Regions from separate parts of the Sporomusa termitida genome, predicted to be linked through region 3. Evidence: a T-box and tRNA genes for the amino acid it is inferred to sense, from the RefSeq annotation. Region 3 holds a T-box; the other regions hold tRNA genes.
The links. The T-box of region 3 lies ahead of SPTER_RS06890 (valine--tRNA ligase). A T-box ahead of a tRNA ligase gene usually reads a tRNA of that ligase, here a tRNA-Val.

Region 1 (4,329 bases), 1.3 Mb from region 3:
TTTTCTGAAACATGCCTTTATTCAACAACAGGTCATTATTAATCTGCGGGCGCGGCATTTCGCCTGGCCGCTGGGATCGGCCCTGCATGATCTGTGCATGCAGCACTATAAGGATATTCACACCCCGGTTATTGAAGGCGGCATTGATTTAGGCTATTTTGAATTTATGGGCTATGGCACGGTCGTGGATTCGCTGGCAGCCATTAAAAAGCTGGTTTATGAAGAGAAAACAGTAACGATGGCCGAACTGGTTGCGGCGATGGAATGCAATTTTGAGGGCCGGGAAGTAATCCGGCAATTACTCCTTAATGCGCCTAAATATGGCAATGATGACCCTTATGCGGATGCGATTGCCAAAGAACTGGACCGTCAGTGCCTGCAATTTACCAGAAAATATTCAAAAGAATTGGGTGTACACCTGGATCTGCGCCTGGTGCCCTTTACCTCCCATGTGCCTTTTGGCAAAGTGGTCAGTGCAACCCCTAACGGCCGAAAGGCTTATACGCCGCTGTCTGACGGGTCTTCAGCCTCGCAGGGGGCTGATGTGAATGGCCCTACAGCCGTGCTGCTGTCAAACTACATGTCCAAAAATACCGGCTTTAGGGAACGGGCGGCCCGGCTGTTAAATGTGAAATTGAGCCCTGCGTGTGTGGCCGGTGAGGGGGGAACCGATAAGCTGGTTGCTTTTATCCGGACCTGGTGTGATTTGAAATTATGGCACCTGCAGTTTAATGTAATTAACCGGGCAACCCTGCTGGCCGCGAAGAAAGATCCGGAGAAATACCGCAATCTGATTGTGCGCATAGCCGGCTACAGCGCCTATTTTACCGATTTATCCCCCGATTTGCAGGATGATCTTATTGCCCGTACCGAGCATACTGCTATCTGATAGATAATAGCTGCAATAATCCCCGGGGAGAGACAAGATGTTAACTAATGATACAAATGGCAGCAGCGGCTATGTTTTTAATATTCAACGTTATTCGCTGCATGACGGCTTAGGCATCCGGACCGTCGTCTTTCTTAAGGGCTGCCCGCTGCAATGCCGCTGGTGCAGCAACCCTGAATCGCAGCGGTATACGCCGGAGCTTGCCTACAACAGGAGTAAATGTATCGGGTATGAGGCCTGCTCCCGGTGTCAGACAGTATGTGAATATGCTGCTGTGGCTAAGAGTCAGGACGGCATGATGACAATTAACAGGGATAAGTGCCGGCAATGCCACCGCTGCGCAGACAAGTGCCCTGCCAAAGCCTTGCATACCTTTGGGCGGCAAATGTCGGTGGCCGACATCCTAACCGTGGTGGAAGCAGACAGTGCTTTTTACATGCGTTCCGGCGGCGGCTTGACAATCAGCGGCGGTGAACCGCTGGTGCAGGCTGATTTTGTAATCAGCATTTTAAAGGAAACAAAAAGAAAACGCATTGATGCCACAATCGAAACCTGTGGCTATGCCCCGTGGGCCGACCTCAGCCGGGTAGGGGCTTATTTAAAAACCATCATTTTTGATATAAAGTCGATGGACCCGAATAAGCATAAAGAATTCACCGGACGCAATAATGATTTGATTTTAACTAACCTGACCGGCCTGCGGCGCGCATATCCCCAGTTGCAGATTTTGGTCCGTACCCCGCTAATTCCCGGCTTTAACGATTCCGAGCAAGACATCGGTGCTATCCTGGATTTTATTAAGGGCTGGCCTAACACCAGCTATGAGCTGCTGTCATACCACCGGCTGGGCCAACAAAAATACGGCTATTTAGGGCGGGACTACCCTATGGGGGATAGTCAATTAGACAACGGCAAGCTGCAGACGATCAATGCCTATATAAAATCCCGGACCGGAAGGGGCTTGGCCTGACAGCAGCAGGCAAGCCTATTCCTTTTAAGTGATCTTGAATAGCTAGAGGGAGCTGCCCTTAATGGACCGCTCCCTCTAGCTTTATTCTGGAATTGGGTTTAGGAATGCTTGGCTTCAAAAGTATGGCAGTTCGTTTGATCACTTTGCCGGGCATGGGCGGCACCGCCATCAATGTTGACCTGGATCCCAGAAGCCTCACATTGCTCGCCTTGTTTCCAATACTTACAGCAGGATACAGTACATTTTACTCCTGATAATGACATATGCATTCACCTCCTTGAATTTTGCCAATGATAGTATCTCACCACCTGATGAAATCATGTATAGGGTGATCAGAACAATATGTGCCAATAACTTTAGAAAATGCTCACTTAAGAACGGAGTTAATTATCCAGGTGAAAGTGTAGAAGCAGGGGGACGTTCATTTTGCTTCTGCAGAAATATGGTTGTTGACAAATTATTTGACAGCGAGTATAATTAAAAATCCAGTGCCGGAGTGACGTAATTGGCAGACGTAGCAGACTCAAAATCTGCCGGGGGTAACTCCGTGTCGGTTCGAGTCCGACCTCCGGCACCATAAACAGAGAGCCAAGAAGGCGAGCTGTGAGGCGAAGACTGAATCAATTATCAATAACAATTTCGGGGCGTGGCTCAGTTTGGTAGAGTACCTGGCTTGGGACCAGGGGGCCGCAGGTTCGAATCCTGCCGCTCCGACCAATTATGTTAATTAATTGTTTCAATGGGACTATAGCTCAGTTGGTTAGAGCGCTACGTTGACATCGTAGAGGTCACTGGTTCGAATCCAGTTAGTCCCACCATTTTTTTTGAAAAAATCAGTTGACATAGTATGGATAACTATGATAATCTATATAAGTCGCTGTCGGCAGCTGTCAGTTGCCGAGGCAAAGCGTATCGTCCTGATACGTCTGTGATCCTAGCGCATCCATGCGCGTCGGTCCCGGGCAAAGCGTATCGTCCATGATACGCCCGTGATCCTAGCGCATCCATGCGCGTCGTTCCCTGAAAACTGAACAATGTAAAGAAATGCATCATACAAATGCCAGATGTGCGGTGGCGATAACAAGCCACATAATATTCGTAAGGGATGCGGAAGTAGCTCAGCGGTAGAGCATCGCCTTGCCAAGGCGAGGGTCGCGAGTTCGAATCTCGTTTTCCGCTCCAAAAAGATAATGAGCCGATAAACGGCTTCAATATACTGCAGTCACTGAGTGATTGCAAAGACTTTATTGGAGAGTTTGATCCTGGCTCAGGACGAACGCTGGCGGCGTGCCTAACACATGCAAGTCGAACGGAGTATACAGTAATGGATACTTAGTGGCGAACGGGTGAGTAACGCGTAGACAACCTGCCTCTAAACTGGGGACAACACCGCGAAAGTGGTGCTAATACCGAATGTGGTATCTTAGCTGCATGGCGAAGATAAGAAAGGTGGCCTCTCTAAAGAAGCTGCCGTTTGGAGATGGGTCTGCGTCTGATTAGCTGGTTGGTGAGGTAACGGCTCACCAAGGCGACGATCAGTAGCCGGTCTGAGAGGATGAACGGCCACACTGGGACTGAGACACGGCCCAGACTCCTACGGGAGGCAGCAGTGGGGAATCTTCCGCAATGGACGAAAGTCTGACGGAGCAACGCCGCGTGAGTGAAGAAGGCCTTCGGGTCGTAAAGCTCTGTCGTTTGGGACGAACGTGGTCTATGTGAATAATGTAGACTAATGACGGTACCAAAGGAGGAAGCCACGGCTAACTACGTGCCAGCAGCCGCGGTAATACGTAGGTGGCAAGCGTTGTCCGGAATTATTGGGCGTAAAGGGCGTGTAGGTGGCCTGGTAAGTCGTGTGTCTAAGTGCGAAGCTTAACTTCGTATGGGCGCAGGAAACTGTCAGGCTTGAGTGCAGGAGAGGAAAGTGGAATTCCCAGTGTAGCGGTGAAATGCGTAGATATTGGGAGGAACACCAGTGGCGAAGGCGACTTTCTGGACTGTGTCTGACACTGAGGCGCGAAAGCCAGGGGAGCGAACGGGATTAGATACCCCGGTAGTCCTGGCCGTAAACGATGGGTACTAGGTGTAGAGGGTATCGACCCCTTCTGTGCCGGAGTTAACGCAATAAGTACCCCGCCTGGGGAGTACGGCCGCAAGGTTGAAACTCAAAGGAATTGACGGGGGCCCGCACAAGCGGTGGAGTATGTGGTTTAATTCGACGCAACGCGAAGAACCTTACCAGGGCTTGACATTGAGCGAAAGGTTCAGAGATGAATCCCTATCTACGGATACGCGAAAACAGGTGGTGCATGGCTGTCGTCAGCTCGTGTCGTGAGATGTTGGGTTAAGTCCCGCAACGAGCGCAACCCTTATCCTTTGTTGCCAGCGCGTAAAGGCGGGAACTCAAGGGAGACTGCCGCAGAGAATGCGGAGGAAGGCGGGGATGACGTCAAGTCATCATGCCCCTAAT
Region 2 (4,329 bases), 460 kb from region 3:
ACAGAATACCAAACTGAAAATTTGGGCCTTTCCGTTCGGATTAAGGAAACCCTTTATGCCGGCCGGTCAGAATATCAGGAGGTCGCGGTAGTTGACTCGCTTGAATTTGGGCGGATGCTGGTATTGGATGGCGTATTCCAGACCTCGGTTTTTGATGAGTTCATTTACCATGAGATGATTGCCCATGTACCGTTGTTTGTGCATCCTGATCCCAGAACGGTTCTGATTATCGGCGGGGGCGACGGCGGGACGGCCCGCGAGGTTGTTAAACATCAGTCGATTGAAGTGGCGGAGATGGTGGAAATTGACGGCCTGGTTGTTGATGTCAGCAAAAAATACCTGCCTGAGATTAGTGTGGCTTTAAATGACAACCATCCCAAGCTGCAATTGAAAATTGGTGATGGGATCAAGCATATGGAGGAAGTGGAAAACAAATATGATGTTATTATCGTAGACTGTTCTGATCCTATCGGGCCGGGGGCCGGGCTGTTTACCCATGCATTCTATCAGAATGTACATAAGGCCCTCAGGCCTGATGGTTTATTCGTGCAGCAGACTGAATCACCTTTTTTTCATCAGGACCTGATTAAACGGCTTAAGGCCGACATCGCCTCCCTATTCCCCATTACCCGCCTGTATTTGGCTAATATTCCCCTATATCCAAGCGGGTTACATTGCTTTACCATCGGCTCCAAACAATATGACCCCCTCCATACCGACAGGAACCGGATTCCGGATAACCTGGATACACGGTATTACAACCGCGAGCTTCAAAAAAGTTGTTTTGCTTTACCCAACTTTGTGCAAGATTTACTTAAATAAATAGTTTAATAGTGAAGAAAAAAAGCGAGCTGTGGCCGGCTCGCTTTTTGCATTACTGCAGATTTTCAGGATTTAAGCCTGTCAGCTCAGGGAGTGTGAAGCGCCCATCCTTACGGATCAGCTTGTCGTCAAACCGGATTTCACCACCGCCGAAGGCCGGGTTCTGGATACAAACCAAGTCCCAGTGAATGGCTGATGTATTCCCATTAAAGGCGACATCGTAGGCGTTGCCGGGGGTAAAGTGGAAACTGCCTTTAATTTTTTCGTCAAATAAAGTATCCTTCATAGGTTTATCAATGTAAGGATTGACACCTAAGGCAAATTCGCCGATAAAGCGGGCACCTTCATCGGTGTCGAAGATGCTGTTGATTTTGTCAGTGTCATTGGCTGTCGCTTTGACAATTTTCCCGGCTTTAAACTCCAGGCGGATGTTTTCATAAGTAAATCCCTGGTATACAGCCGGCGTATTATAGGTAACAACACCATTCACCGAATCCCTGACAGGAGCGGTATATACTTCACCATCGGGAATATTTCTGAGGCCGGAGCATTTTACCGCCGGAATTCCTTTTATCGAAAAGGTAAGCTCGGTTCCGGGGCCGGTAATACTAACTTTGTCGGTTTGTTCCATGAGGCTGACCAGGGGGTCCATGGCTTTCGCCATTTTGCTGTAATCCAGGTTGCACACATTGAAATAGAAGTCTTCAAAGGCTTCGGTGCTGGTGCCTGCCGACTGCGCCATGGAGGCGTTGGGCCAGCGCAGGATGCACCATTTGGTTTGGGGGACGCGGATATCAAGATGCACCGGCTTTACCCAGTCCTGCTGGTAACGTTGCAGCTGGGCGGCGGGAACATCGGCCATTTCTGTGATATTGAAGCTGGCTCTGATCGCGATGTAGGCATCCATCTCGTGCATACGGGCCTCTTCCCAGGACGCGGTCAGTCTGAGTTGTTCACTGGTTGCACTCAGCAGCAAGGCCCGTTGCAGCCGGCTGTTTTTAAGCTCCAGAAAAGGGATGCCGCCCACCGCGTACGCCTCATCTACCAGGGCCTTAGCCAGCGGCAAGGCATCATCAAACATCTCAATTAATATTTTTTCACCCCGTGCAAGGCTGGTTGAATAACCAATCAGGTTCTTGGCAAGTGTTTTTATCCGTGGATCCAAGGGGTTACCTCCTCTTATGATTTTTGGCTGCTATATCAGTATTTGATGTTTTAACAAAAATATCCTTTTATTTCTAAGGATTTAATACAAACTGCAATAACGATTAAAATATACACGACTACTTGCATTTTTAATTTACCTAGTATATAATTCATTATGTTGTAAGATTCCTCGATAGCTCAGTTGGTAGAGCAATCGGCTGTTAACCGATCGGTCGTAGGTTCGAGTCCTACTCGAGGAGCCAGCTGGCCCGTTGGTCAAGCGGTTAAGACACCGCCCTTTCACGGCGGTATCAAGGGTTCGATTCCCTTACGGGTCACCATAAGCAGCGAACCAGGTTCTCACGAGTCGACAGACGAAATGAGAACCTGTGTGAGTCGCTTAGTTCTGAGCGGTAGCGAAGAACCTCCTTTCCCAAAAATCCAAAACACGGGCGATTAGCTCAGCCGGGAGAGCGCCTGCCTTACAAGCAGGATGTCGGCAGTTCGATCCTGTCATCGCCCACCATGCAAAAGAAGCTTTCAGTCTAACTGAAAGCTTCTTTTGCATTTGTTTGTGAAAAATTTGGCAATCTTAGCATTCTTTGCAGGAAAAGTCTGAATTTTGGCGAATTGTGTCAGAAAAAGGTGGTGACCAATCTTGCTTTCCGGAAGTAAGAATAAAATGGTGTCAAAAATGGTTGGCACCATTCTGATAACAATCATTGGCGGCTTGATTGTTAATTATTTTCATTATCAATATCGGATTGTAATGGTTGGAGAGCGGGACCGTCTGGCTGTAGCGGCCAATTACCTTGATATGTATTTTGATACCAGGCTGGCAGGAATCAAGATGTTAGCTGCCGGCCCAGGTGTTAAGAGCCTTGAGCCTGAGCTGGCCCGAAGCGATTTATTGGCAGCAATGGATGTGCTCGGGGTGGCTAATGTTGCCGTATATGACCGGAATAGTCGCTTAGTTGCCGGCCTGGGGCAGACTTCAGGCGCCGGTGAATTACTGCCTGAGCAAGAGAATAATAAATATTTTCAGACTGTTCTGTCAGGAGAGGCTGTAGTTTCGGACCGAATGGTTTACGGAAGTCTGGAGCATGCTTATATTAGCATATTAGTTCCCGTCACCGATGGCAGTGACCATGTAACCGGCGTTCTAGCAGCACATGTACCTGTTCAGGAAATAAGTAAGTCGGTTGTGCAGGCACAGATGCCGGAGAACCAATATATAGTTGTTATCGATAGCAATGCTCAGGTGATCCACCACCCCCGGCTGGTGGACCTGTATCCTGAGAGCGCCTCATATAAACAACAGTTTACCCGTATGCTGAACAATACATCAGGTATAATGGAATTTAATTCGTTTTTGGATGGGCTGGACAAAGTATTCATATATACGAACTTGAGTAGTGCAAACTGGCGAATGATTATGGTTATGCCGCTTAATGCTCTGCATGCCCGAGTTCTGAGCAAATCGCGGGAAGACGCCGCTAGTTTCTTTTTTCTAGCTATTTGCTTGGGACTTTTATACGGGGTCTGGTGTCAGGCCAAGCGGCACGAGCGGGAGCAGGAACAACTGCGAATGGAGCGGCTGGTCTGCGTTAATCAGTTAGCTGCCGGTATTGCCCATGAAATCAGAAATCCACTTACGGCAATAAAAGGCTTTATTCAGCTGATGGCCCGGCGCAATGACCGGCCGCCGCGGGCAGAGCACCTGGATATTATCGTTGATGAAATTGGCCGGATAGATAGTTTGATTAGTGAGTTTCAAATGCTGGCGCGGCCACCGAAAGAACCGTTATTCGAAAAAGTGAATATTTGCAAGCTGCTGCAGGATGTTACCCTGCTGATGGAGGGGCAGCTGCATAGTAAAAATGCTGCTGTCACGGTAATACTGCCCGTCTTAGGCTGTACTACCGTCGGCGACATCTGCCAGCTTAAACAGGTATTTATTAATTTGTTAAAAAATGCTGTAGAAGCAGTGCCTTATGAGGGGCAGGTTATTGTGGCTATTAGCCGGCAGCAGGGGATGGTGGCGATAACAATAGAAGATAACGGCAATGGCATCCCCCGTGAAATTGTTGAAAAGCTGGGAACTCCTTTCTTTACGACCAAGGAATGCGGCACCGGGCTGGGTTTATCAGTATGTTACAGCATTGTGCAGAATCATGGCGGCAGAATTATCGTTGACAGCCAGGTGGGAAAAGGCACTGTTTTTACTGTACTATTGCCAGTGACAGGGGATGAGAGTGTGCTGCTGACTGTAGATGAGCAATGCCGTTTTGGTGTATAAGATGTCACCGTCTTTGCATAAACCTCGCACTTTTTTATACTTGATATAGAAATATGGTCTAA
Region 3 (4,329 bases):
TAAAATAATATGCATCAAGCCGTTGATAAGCGCAATATCGGTACCTGGTTTCAGCCGCAGCCATACATGCGCTTTGCCGGCAAGTTCGGTTTTCCGTGGATCAACGACAATCAATTGGGCGCCATTACGGAGTGCCTGACGCATTTTTGCCCCAATTACAGGATGGGCTTCGGTTGGGTTGGAGCCGATAACAAATAAAACCTTACTCTGGGGTATTTCGTTGATTGAGTTTGTCATTGCCCCTGATCCAAATGAGGTGGCCAGACCGGCCACAGTAGGGGCGTGTCAGGTACGGGCGCAGTGATCAATATTGTTGGTGCCAATCACTGCGCGCATAAATTTTTGCATCAGATAGTTTTCTTCGTTAACACAACGGGCCGAACTGAGGGCCGCCAGAGCGTCGCCGCCATGGGCATTTTTTATAGCGGCAAATCTGGCGGTAATTAAGTCCAGTGCTTCATCCCAGGTAGCCGCCACAAAGTCACCGTCTTTTTTGATTAACGGTGTTGTCAGACGCTCCGGGCTGTGGACATAGTCAATACCAAACCGGCCTTTTACACAAGTGAGCCGGCCATTAACCGCACTGGTCAGATTTGAGGTTACCCCAATAACCTTATCGTCCTTGACATTCAGATCGAAATTGCAGCCAACACCGCAGAAGGGACAGGTTGTTTTAACTTTTTTATCCGGCAAGCCGGCATGCCTCATGGGTTTTTCCGTCAGGGCGCCTACCGGGCAGGCAGAAACGCAGGTGCCGCAAAAAACGCAGCTCGATTCAGGCATGGGCACATCAAAAGCGGGTGCTATTTTTGTATCAAAGCCCCGGTTCGTCCATTCGAGGACATCGCAGCACTGTACCTGCTGGCAAACCCGGACGCACCGGCCGCAGAGGATGCATTTATTATTATCTCTGATAATAAAGGGATTACTGTCATCAACGGCATATTCGCGGCGTTCGCCGGTAAAACGGATTTCCCGGATTCCCAGATTGTTTGCCAGCGTTTGCAGCTCGCAATCCAGGTTGCGCTGACAGGAAAGGCAGTCCTGGGGGTGGTTGGCCAGCATCAGTTCAATTACACTTTTGCGGGCTTCACGGATAGCGGCTGAGTTGGTCCGTACAACCAGTCCCGCCGATGCCGGATAGGTACACGCCGTGACCAGCCCGCGTGCGCCTTCCACTTCGACAACACAGACCCGGCAGGCTCCTTCCGGGGTTAAGTCGGCAAGGTGGCACAAGGTTGGGATCCGGACGCCGGCGTTGCGGGCCGCTTCCAGCACGGTAGAGCCTTCAGGGGTTTCAATGATTTGCCCGTCAATTGTCAATCTGATCATTTACTGTGTTCACTCTCCTTGTGGTGGAATAAATGCTTTTTGCTGCTTTGCGCGGTAATTAGCGGAAAATGCAATTAGGTTTTTGCCTCCTTTCGTAATTGAATAACCTATTTATATATTTTACCAAATATTTTGCATAAATGATATATATCTTGGTAACTGCTCAGCCAGTACAGCCGTTATTTTATCACCGCTTGCTTGCCTGCCGTCAGGGCAAATATGTTACACAGGTTGACTTACAGGTCATACTCTTATTATAATAAAGTCAGATTCTGCTTATATACTGGAGCGCTATGAATTTGAGTGAAAATAAGACTAATCTCCAATGGTGCAGGCTGATTACTCCGTTCATATTGGCAGGCGGGAAAAGCCAGCGAATGGGTACGAGTAAATCTTTTGTAAAACTAGGTTCTCAGCCATTAATAGAGATTGTAATACAGAAAGTTACCGATTTTTTTCATAAGCAGCCGGTTCTTATTACTAATCAATTTGCTGATTACCGTTATTTAGGCTGTGATATGGTTGGAGATATTATACAAGGCAAGGGGCCGCTGGGGGGGATACAGGCCGGTTTAATCAAATCTGTCACTCCCTATATCTTTGTCTTTGCCTGTGATATGCCGTTTATTGATAAAACACTTGTGCATTATATGCTCAACCGGCTGGGCAGGGAGGATATTCTTATTCCCCGGTATGGGACAAGGATGGAACCTTTGCATGCCATTTACTCAAAACGGTGCTTGCCGGCAATTACGGCTCATTTAGATAACGACAGGCGTAGTGTGCAATCTTTTTTTGATGAGGTAAATGTTGTTTATATCGATCAGGCAGAAATGAACAGGCTGCAGGTACCGGAATATTGCTTTCTGAATATTAATACTAGGGAAGAGCTAGATAATGCCAAGGCTTATCTCGATAATTTGCGCTCGTAATACTGAAGCCGAATCCTTTCATCCTGTCAGCGGCAGAAGCCAATAAGGTTGGACTTTAGCTATATGGAATGAGAGGCTTTTACTTTTGGACATGCTGGTACAATGACTGCCAAAACTTGACACTGTCCGTCTGAGCCGGTATAATGAAAGCAATTGTATACATATCAGCAATGAAGAGAAGAGTATGTTGATACGCCTGGACAGAGAGAAGGCCCGCCGGCTGCAAGGCCTTTCAGTGAGGTATTAACAGAAGGTCATCTCTGAGCTGCTGGACTGAAAATTTTGTAGGTCCAGCCGCTGTGTCACGTTACGGCATAGCAAGAGTCCGGCACCCAGCAGAGGCCGGAAATCAAGGTGGTACCGCGGAAGCTAAGCCCTTTCGTCCTTAGGGGACAAGAGGGCTTTTTTTTATGAGAAACGATATAATTCAAGGAGGATATATGGAAGAGAAACAGATACATACGATTGCTACTGTGTATGATCCCCAGGCCGTGGAAGCCAAGTGGTATAAATTCTGGGAAGACAACCGGTTATTTCATGCTGAGGTTAATAGGGGCCAGGCTCCGTACAGTATTGTTATTCCGCCCCCTAACGTAACCGGACAGCTGCATATGGGGCATGCGCTTGATAATACGTTGCAGGACATTCTTATCCGTTTCAAACGGTTACAGGGCTATAACACGCTGTGGATGCCGGGCACCGACCATGCCGGTATTGCCACGCAGATTAAAGTGGAAGAGGTTCTGGCCGAAGAAGGCCAAACCCGCTACGATCTTGGGCGGGATGTGTTTATCAAGCGGGTCTGGGAGTGGAAAGCCCGGTATGGCAGCCGCATCATCAATCAGCTTAAGCGTTTAGGGGCCTCCTGTGACTGGGAACGGGAACGTTTTACTATGGATGAAGGCTGCTCAGCCGCTGTGCGCGAAGTATTTGTTACTTTATATGAGCAGGGGCTGATCTACCAGGGCAACCGCATCACGAATTGGTGTCCACGCTGCCATACCGCCCTTAGTGATATTGAGGTTGAGCATGAAGAGAAGCCGGGGCATTTATATCACGTACGTTATCCGGTGGCGGGGGCTGACGGTGAATACGTAACCGTAGCTACCACGCGCCCGGAGACTATTCTGGGTGATAGCGGTGTGGCCGTACATCCAGAGGACGTACGTTATCGTCATCTGGCAGGGAAGTATCTGATCCTGCCAATGCTGGGGCGCCGCCTGCCTATTGTCGCCGACGACTATGTTGATCCGGCGTTTGGTACCGGCGCAGTTAAGATCACCCCGGCCCATGACCCGAACGACTTTGATATGGGCCTCAGGCATAAGCTGCCCGAGATTGTGGTGATAAATCCTGATGGCACCATGGCCGCTGATACCGGCAAATATGCCGGCATGGATCGTTATGAATGCCGTAAAGCCCTGCTCAATGACCTTAAAGACCAGGGGTATCTTGTAAAAATTGATGAACACAACCATGCTGTCGGCCATTGCCAGCGCTGCAGCACAGTGATTGAACCCTTGGTGTCCAAACAGTGGTTTGTTAAGATGGAACCGCTGGCTAAGCCTGCTGTTGCGGCGGTAACCGAAGGCAGAACTCAGTTTGTGCCTGACCGGTTTACTAAGATTTATAGTAACTGGCTGGATAATATCCGCGACTGGTGCATATCCCGGCAAATCTGGTGGGGCCATCGCATTCCGGCCTGGTATTGTGCCTGTGGCGAGGTTACTGTGTCGAGGAGCGATATTCACGCCTGCCCCCAATGCGGTGGTGCTGTTGAACAGGATCCGGATGTGCTTGATACGTGGTTTAGTTCGGCCCTGTGGCCATTTTCCACCATGGGCTGGCCGGAGGAGACCGCGGAACTTAAACAGTTTTATCCGACAAGCGTGCTGGTTACCGGTTATGATATTATTTTTTTCTGGGTAGCCCGCATGATGATGATGGGACTGAAATTTCAGCAGGAGATACCGTTTAGGCATGTGTTTATTCACGGTCTGGTACGGGACAGCCAGGGCCGGAAGATGAGTAAATCGCTGGGCAATGGTATTGACCCGCTGGAGGT
Region 4 (4,329 bases), 810 kb from region 3:
TAACCAGGATGTGAGCCCCAGCATTAACGGCCTGGTTAATCAGACTGGCGCCGCTGCCGCCGCATACGGCAACCCTGGAGATCATTTGTTCAGCATCAGCGCCGGCCACTTTGACAGAATTAATATGTAATGCCGTTTTTACCTGTCTGATAAATTGTTCAAGCCCCATGGGTGCAGCCAGGCAGCCCACCCGCCCCAGGCCATAAGTCTCACCTTTATTTAGCAGCTGATATTCGTCATAGGCCACTTCCTCATACGGGTGAGCTGCCAGCATAGCAGTAATGATCTGCGAACGCAAAGCTGCCGGAAATACAGTTTCCAGGCGGCTTTCGTCGACAAATTCCAGTGTTCCCTGATGGCCGAGGAAAGGCTGGGCATCAGCTAATGGTAAAAAGGTCCCTGTACCCGGGGTTTGAAAAGTGCAGTGGCTGTAATTGCCGATATGCCCGGCCCCTGCGGCTGTGATTGAGTTTCGAACTTGGTCAACATGGGTAGCAGGCACATACACAGCTAATTTATACAATTGCTCCTGATAGACATTAGTTAGCGGCCGGACTTCTTTTAAGGCTAATTTTTGCGCTAATACATCATTAACCCCGCCGCGGGCACTGTCCAGGTTAGTATGTGCGGCATATACAGCGATGCCGGCTTTAATCAGGTCAGCCAGCAGCTTTCCCTGCGGGCAATCTGTACGGATACGGGTAAGGCCTTTGAAGATCAGCGGATGATGAGCGATAATCAGGTCAGCGCCGGTGGTAATAGCCTCATTAACAAGGGGCTGATCCACATCTAAGGCTACTATTATTTTCTGTATCGGTTGCGCAGGATCACCAAGCAACAGCCCGACATTATCCCAGGGTTCAGCCAGATGCCGGGGCGCCAGCTTTTCCAGCTCTTTTAAAATATCACGGCAAATTACAGACATAACAGCTTTTCCTCCAACGCGTTAAGCTTACGGGTATATTCCCGGTATTTAGCAGATTTTACGGCGTCGTCACTCCCGCCCATAGCCAGAAGCACGGCGCGCCGCTGGCTGATCAGTTCATTAATATGCAGCCGCAATAACGGATGCCTGGACTGCCAGAGCCGTGGTCCGATCTCATAAAGGGACTGATCATCAAGAGGGCCTGCACCAGGTTCGGCCGCGATAATCTGGTATAGCTTCCCTTCTTCCTGCACCAGCTGCTCGTCAACAATCTGCCAGCCCTGGGTATGCAGCCACAGGCGGACCGGAGCGGCGGCAATCATTGGCTGTAAGATAAGGCGTTGTACCAGGCTGGTTATATCCGGACAGGCTTGCAGGATTGCAATGATATTGGCTCCGCCCATACCGGCAATGACCACGACGTCGGCCTCCCCCGGCTGAAGAACCGCCAAGCCGTTCCCCAGTCGAACCGAGATATATTGCTCCAGCTGCGCTGCCGCCACCGCATTTTGGGCTGATAAATACGGCCCGTGATGAACATCACCGGCAATTGCCCTGGCCACAATCTTCTCTTTCACAAGATAGATGGGCAAATAGGCATGATCTGTCCCAATATCGGCCATAGTCACACCGGCTGGCACCATGCCGGCAATCGTTTGTAAGCGCTGACCTAATTTCACATACAGCCCTCCTGGTAAATCATTGTTATTCTGATAGGTAGCAAAAAACCTGCGAATTAACTTCGCAGGTTTGCTGTGGTGGGCGATGACAGGATCGAACTGCCGACATCCTGCTTGTAAGGCAGGCGCTCTCCCAGCTGAGCTAATCGCCCGTGTTAATTTTGATATCGAGAAAGGAGGTTCTTCGCTACGCTCAGAACTAAGCGATTCGCACAGATTCCCGCGTCGCTGCGCTCCTAAAAATCTGGCTCTCTGCTTATCACACAGGTTCTCATTTCGTCTATCGACTCGTGAGAACCTGGTTCACTGCTTATGGTGACCCGTAAGGGAATCGAACCCTTGTTACCGCCGTGAAAGGGCGGTGTCTTAACCGCTTGACCAACGGGCCATTTGAGAGGTGGGATGCGGGAAGTTGGTGGGCCCACCTGGGATCGAACCAGGGACCAGCCGGTTATGAGCCGGCTGCTCTACCGCTGAGCTATAGGCCCTAGAGATATTAAAACAGGTTTTCCGGAGAAAGCCTGTTTTAATATATAGGAGGTTCTTCGCTATCGCTCAGAACTAAGCGATTCGCACAAGTTTCCGCGTCGCTATTGCTCCTAAAAACTTGGCACTCTGCTTTTGGCTCCTCGAGTAGGACTCGAACCTACGACCGATCGGTTAACAGCCGATTGCTCTACCAACTGAGCTATCGAGGAATATCGCCAACGTTGACTATTATAAAGCAATGTCCAGGTTACGTCAAGTAATATTTAGTTTTACTCCAGAAAATCCTTTAACTTTTTACTACGGCTGGGATGGCGAAGTTTTCTGAGCGCTTTGGCTTCAATCTGACGGATACGTTCGCGGGTAACACCAAAATATTGTCCCACTTCTTCCAGCGTCCGGGCCCGGCCGTCATCTAAACCAAAACGCAGGCGCAATACCTTTTCTTCGCGCGGTGTCAGTGTTTCCAGGACTTCTTCCAACTGTTCCTTAAGCAGCATAAAAGAAGCAGCTTCGGCCGGAGCCGGTGCATCCTGGTCTTCGATAAAATCTCCCAGGTGAGAGTCTTCTTCTTCACCGATGGGCGTCTCCAAAGATACAGGTTCCTGGGCTATTTTCATGATCTCCCGTACCCGTTCCACGCTGACATCCATAGCTTTTGCAACCTCTTCCGGTGATGGCTCCCGGCCTAATTCCTGGAGAAGCTGCCGTGATACCCGGATGAGTTTATTAATGGTTTCAACCATGTGAACAGGAATCCGAATCGTTCGGGCCTGGTCAGCAATTGCCCGGGTTATTGCTTGCCGAATCCACCAGGTAGCATAGGTACTGAACTTATACCCCTTGTTATAATCAAATTTCTCCACTGCTTTGATTAAGCCAAGATTACCTTCCTGAATCAGATCCAAAAACAGCATACCACGCCCAACATAACGTTTGGCAATACTGACTACCAGCCTTAAGTTTGCCTCAGCCAGACGGCGTTTAGCCTCCTCATCCCCTTGCTCCATACGTTTGGCCAGTTTAATCTCCTCGTCAGCAGTTAAAAGTGGTACCCGGCCTATCTCTTTAAGGTACATGCGCACAGGGTCATCAATACTAATGCCTTCAGGAATGGTGAGATCTATATCTACTTCTTCGGCCGTCGATTCAATCTCAGACAGGTCTGGGCCTTCAATCAGTTCAACATCCGGAACTTCGTCAACAATCTCAATGCCTTTATTACTAAAAATTTCATACATATCATCAATTTCATCAGGGCTCATATCTTCAGTCTGCATGGTATCCATAATTTCAGAATACGTGAGTACACCACGTTTTTTACCCTTGTGTAAAAGTTCATTGACTTGCTCACCTGAAGTACTTTTCTTATCGGCCATAGTTTTCCCCCCTTCCTCTGGCAGTTGACGGTAATAAAGCATACAGTACTTGACTATTAGTGATGTAATTTGCTAATTTCATGTTTAATTCGCTGACTTTCCGCCAATTCCTGCAGAAAGCTACTATCCCCCATGCGTTCTAATTCATCGGCCATTAGCCGGTGTTGTTCATACAGTGCGGTCAGATGTGCCAACCGGATGGTTTTAATACAGTCTTCAAGAAATTTGACCACATCATCAAATTGTATATCCATTAACATAATATGTGAAAACTCAGTCTTTGCTTTTTCAGTTAGGGTATCTACACCGGCATGGATTGTCGCCTGTGTTATATTTTTTTCCATATTATACGCAGTAAATATAAATTTAATAATCTCTTGCTGGAGTATGCCTTGTATTTCTTGTGGTGAAATCTTAGACAGAACATAAGGAATAAGCGTTAAATCATCGCACAACAGCCTGATAAGCTGTCGTTCCGCCTGCAGGGCGGCGGGAGGAATCTGCTTATACAAGAGGGCAATATTTATAGTTTTCCCTTTTTTTACATTTTTATCCTTTTTGAGTTGAACGATATACTTTGTTATCTCGCTGCGTAAAGCATTTTCATCAACTGAGAGTATCTGAGATAAACGGGTAATATGAGCGTTTACCTCAACTGAGTTATCGGCTTCCGCCAAAACAGGCACTAATTTACCGACAACAGCAATTTTTCCTTGTACTGTAGAATAATCACCCGATTTCAAAGCCCGGTCGAGTTGGTAATCCAATAGCGGTTGCGCCGAAGTAAGCAGATTATTAAAAGCAGCGGCGCCATGTTTCCTGATAAATTCATCAGGATCTTTACCATCAGGTACGGACA

Region 1: it has a tRNA-Val gene. The T-box ahead of SPTER_RS06890 (valine--tRNA ligase) is inferred to sense a tRNA for this amino acid. The anticodon was not compared.
Region 2: it has a tRNA-Val gene. The T-box ahead of SPTER_RS06890 (valine--tRNA ligase) is inferred to sense a tRNA for this amino acid. The anticodon was not compared.
Region 4: it has a tRNA-Val gene. The T-box ahead of SPTER_RS06890 (valine--tRNA ligase) is inferred to sense a tRNA for this amino acid. The anticodon was not compared.

Annotation. Positions count from the first base shown of each region.
Region 1 covers NZ_CP036259.1:291,463-295,791, forward strand. Annotated here, with positions in the region: gene hpsG ((2S)-3-sulfopropanediol dehydratase) at 1-889, shown strand, start outside; gene hpsH ((2S)-3-sulfopropanediol dehydratase activating enzyme) at 927-1,859, shown strand; gene SPTER_RS01390 (DUF1540 domain-containing protein) at 1,958-2,122, opposite strand; tRNA gene SPTER_RS01395 (tRNA-Leu) at 2,350-2,436, shown strand; tRNA gene SPTER_RS01400 (tRNA-Pro) at 2,500-2,576, shown strand; tRNA gene SPTER_RS01405 (tRNA-Val) at 2,601-2,677, shown strand; tRNA gene SPTER_RS01410 (tRNA-Gly) at 2,967-3,041, shown strand; rRNA gene SPTER_RS01415 (16S ribosomal RNA) at 3,104-4,329, shown strand, end outside.
Region 2 covers NZ_CP036259.1:1,111,827-1,116,155, forward strand. Annotated here, with positions in the region: gene speE (polyamine aminopropyltransferase) at 1-822, shown strand, start outside; gene SPTER_RS04995 (aminopeptidase) at 875-1,987, opposite strand; tRNA gene SPTER_RS05000 (tRNA-Asn) at 2,156-2,231, shown strand; tRNA gene SPTER_RS05005 (tRNA-Glu) at 2,235-2,309, shown strand; tRNA gene SPTER_RS05010 (tRNA-Val) at 2,419-2,494, shown strand; gene SPTER_RS05015 (PAS domain-containing sensor histidine kinase) at 2,663-4,267, shown strand.
Region 3 covers NZ_CP036259.1:1,568,099-1,572,427, forward strand. Annotated here, with positions in the region: gene fdhF (formate dehydrogenase subunit alpha) at 1-1,332, opposite strand, end outside; gene mobA (molybdenum cofactor guanylyltransferase) at 1,710-2,264, shown strand; T-box leader at 2,426-2,654, shown strand; gene SPTER_RS06890 (valine--tRNA ligase) at 2,705-4,329, shown strand, end outside.
Region 4 covers NZ_CP036259.1:2,380,508-2,384,836, forward strand. Annotated here, with positions in the region: gene SPTER_RS11085 (Nif3-like dinuclear metal center hexameric protein) at 1-925, opposite strand, end outside; gene SPTER_RS11090 (tRNA (adenine(22)-N(1))-methyltransferase) at 916-1,605, opposite strand; tRNA gene SPTER_RS11095 (tRNA-Val) at 1,682-1,757, opposite strand; tRNA gene SPTER_RS11100 (tRNA-Glu) at 1,919-1,993, opposite strand; tRNA gene SPTER_RS11105 (tRNA-Ile) at 2,019-2,093, opposite strand; tRNA gene SPTER_RS11110 (tRNA-Asn) at 2,228-2,303, opposite strand; gene rpoD (RNA polymerase sigma factor RpoD) at 2,364-3,470, opposite strand; gene dnaG (DNA primase) at 3,527-4,329, opposite strand, start outside.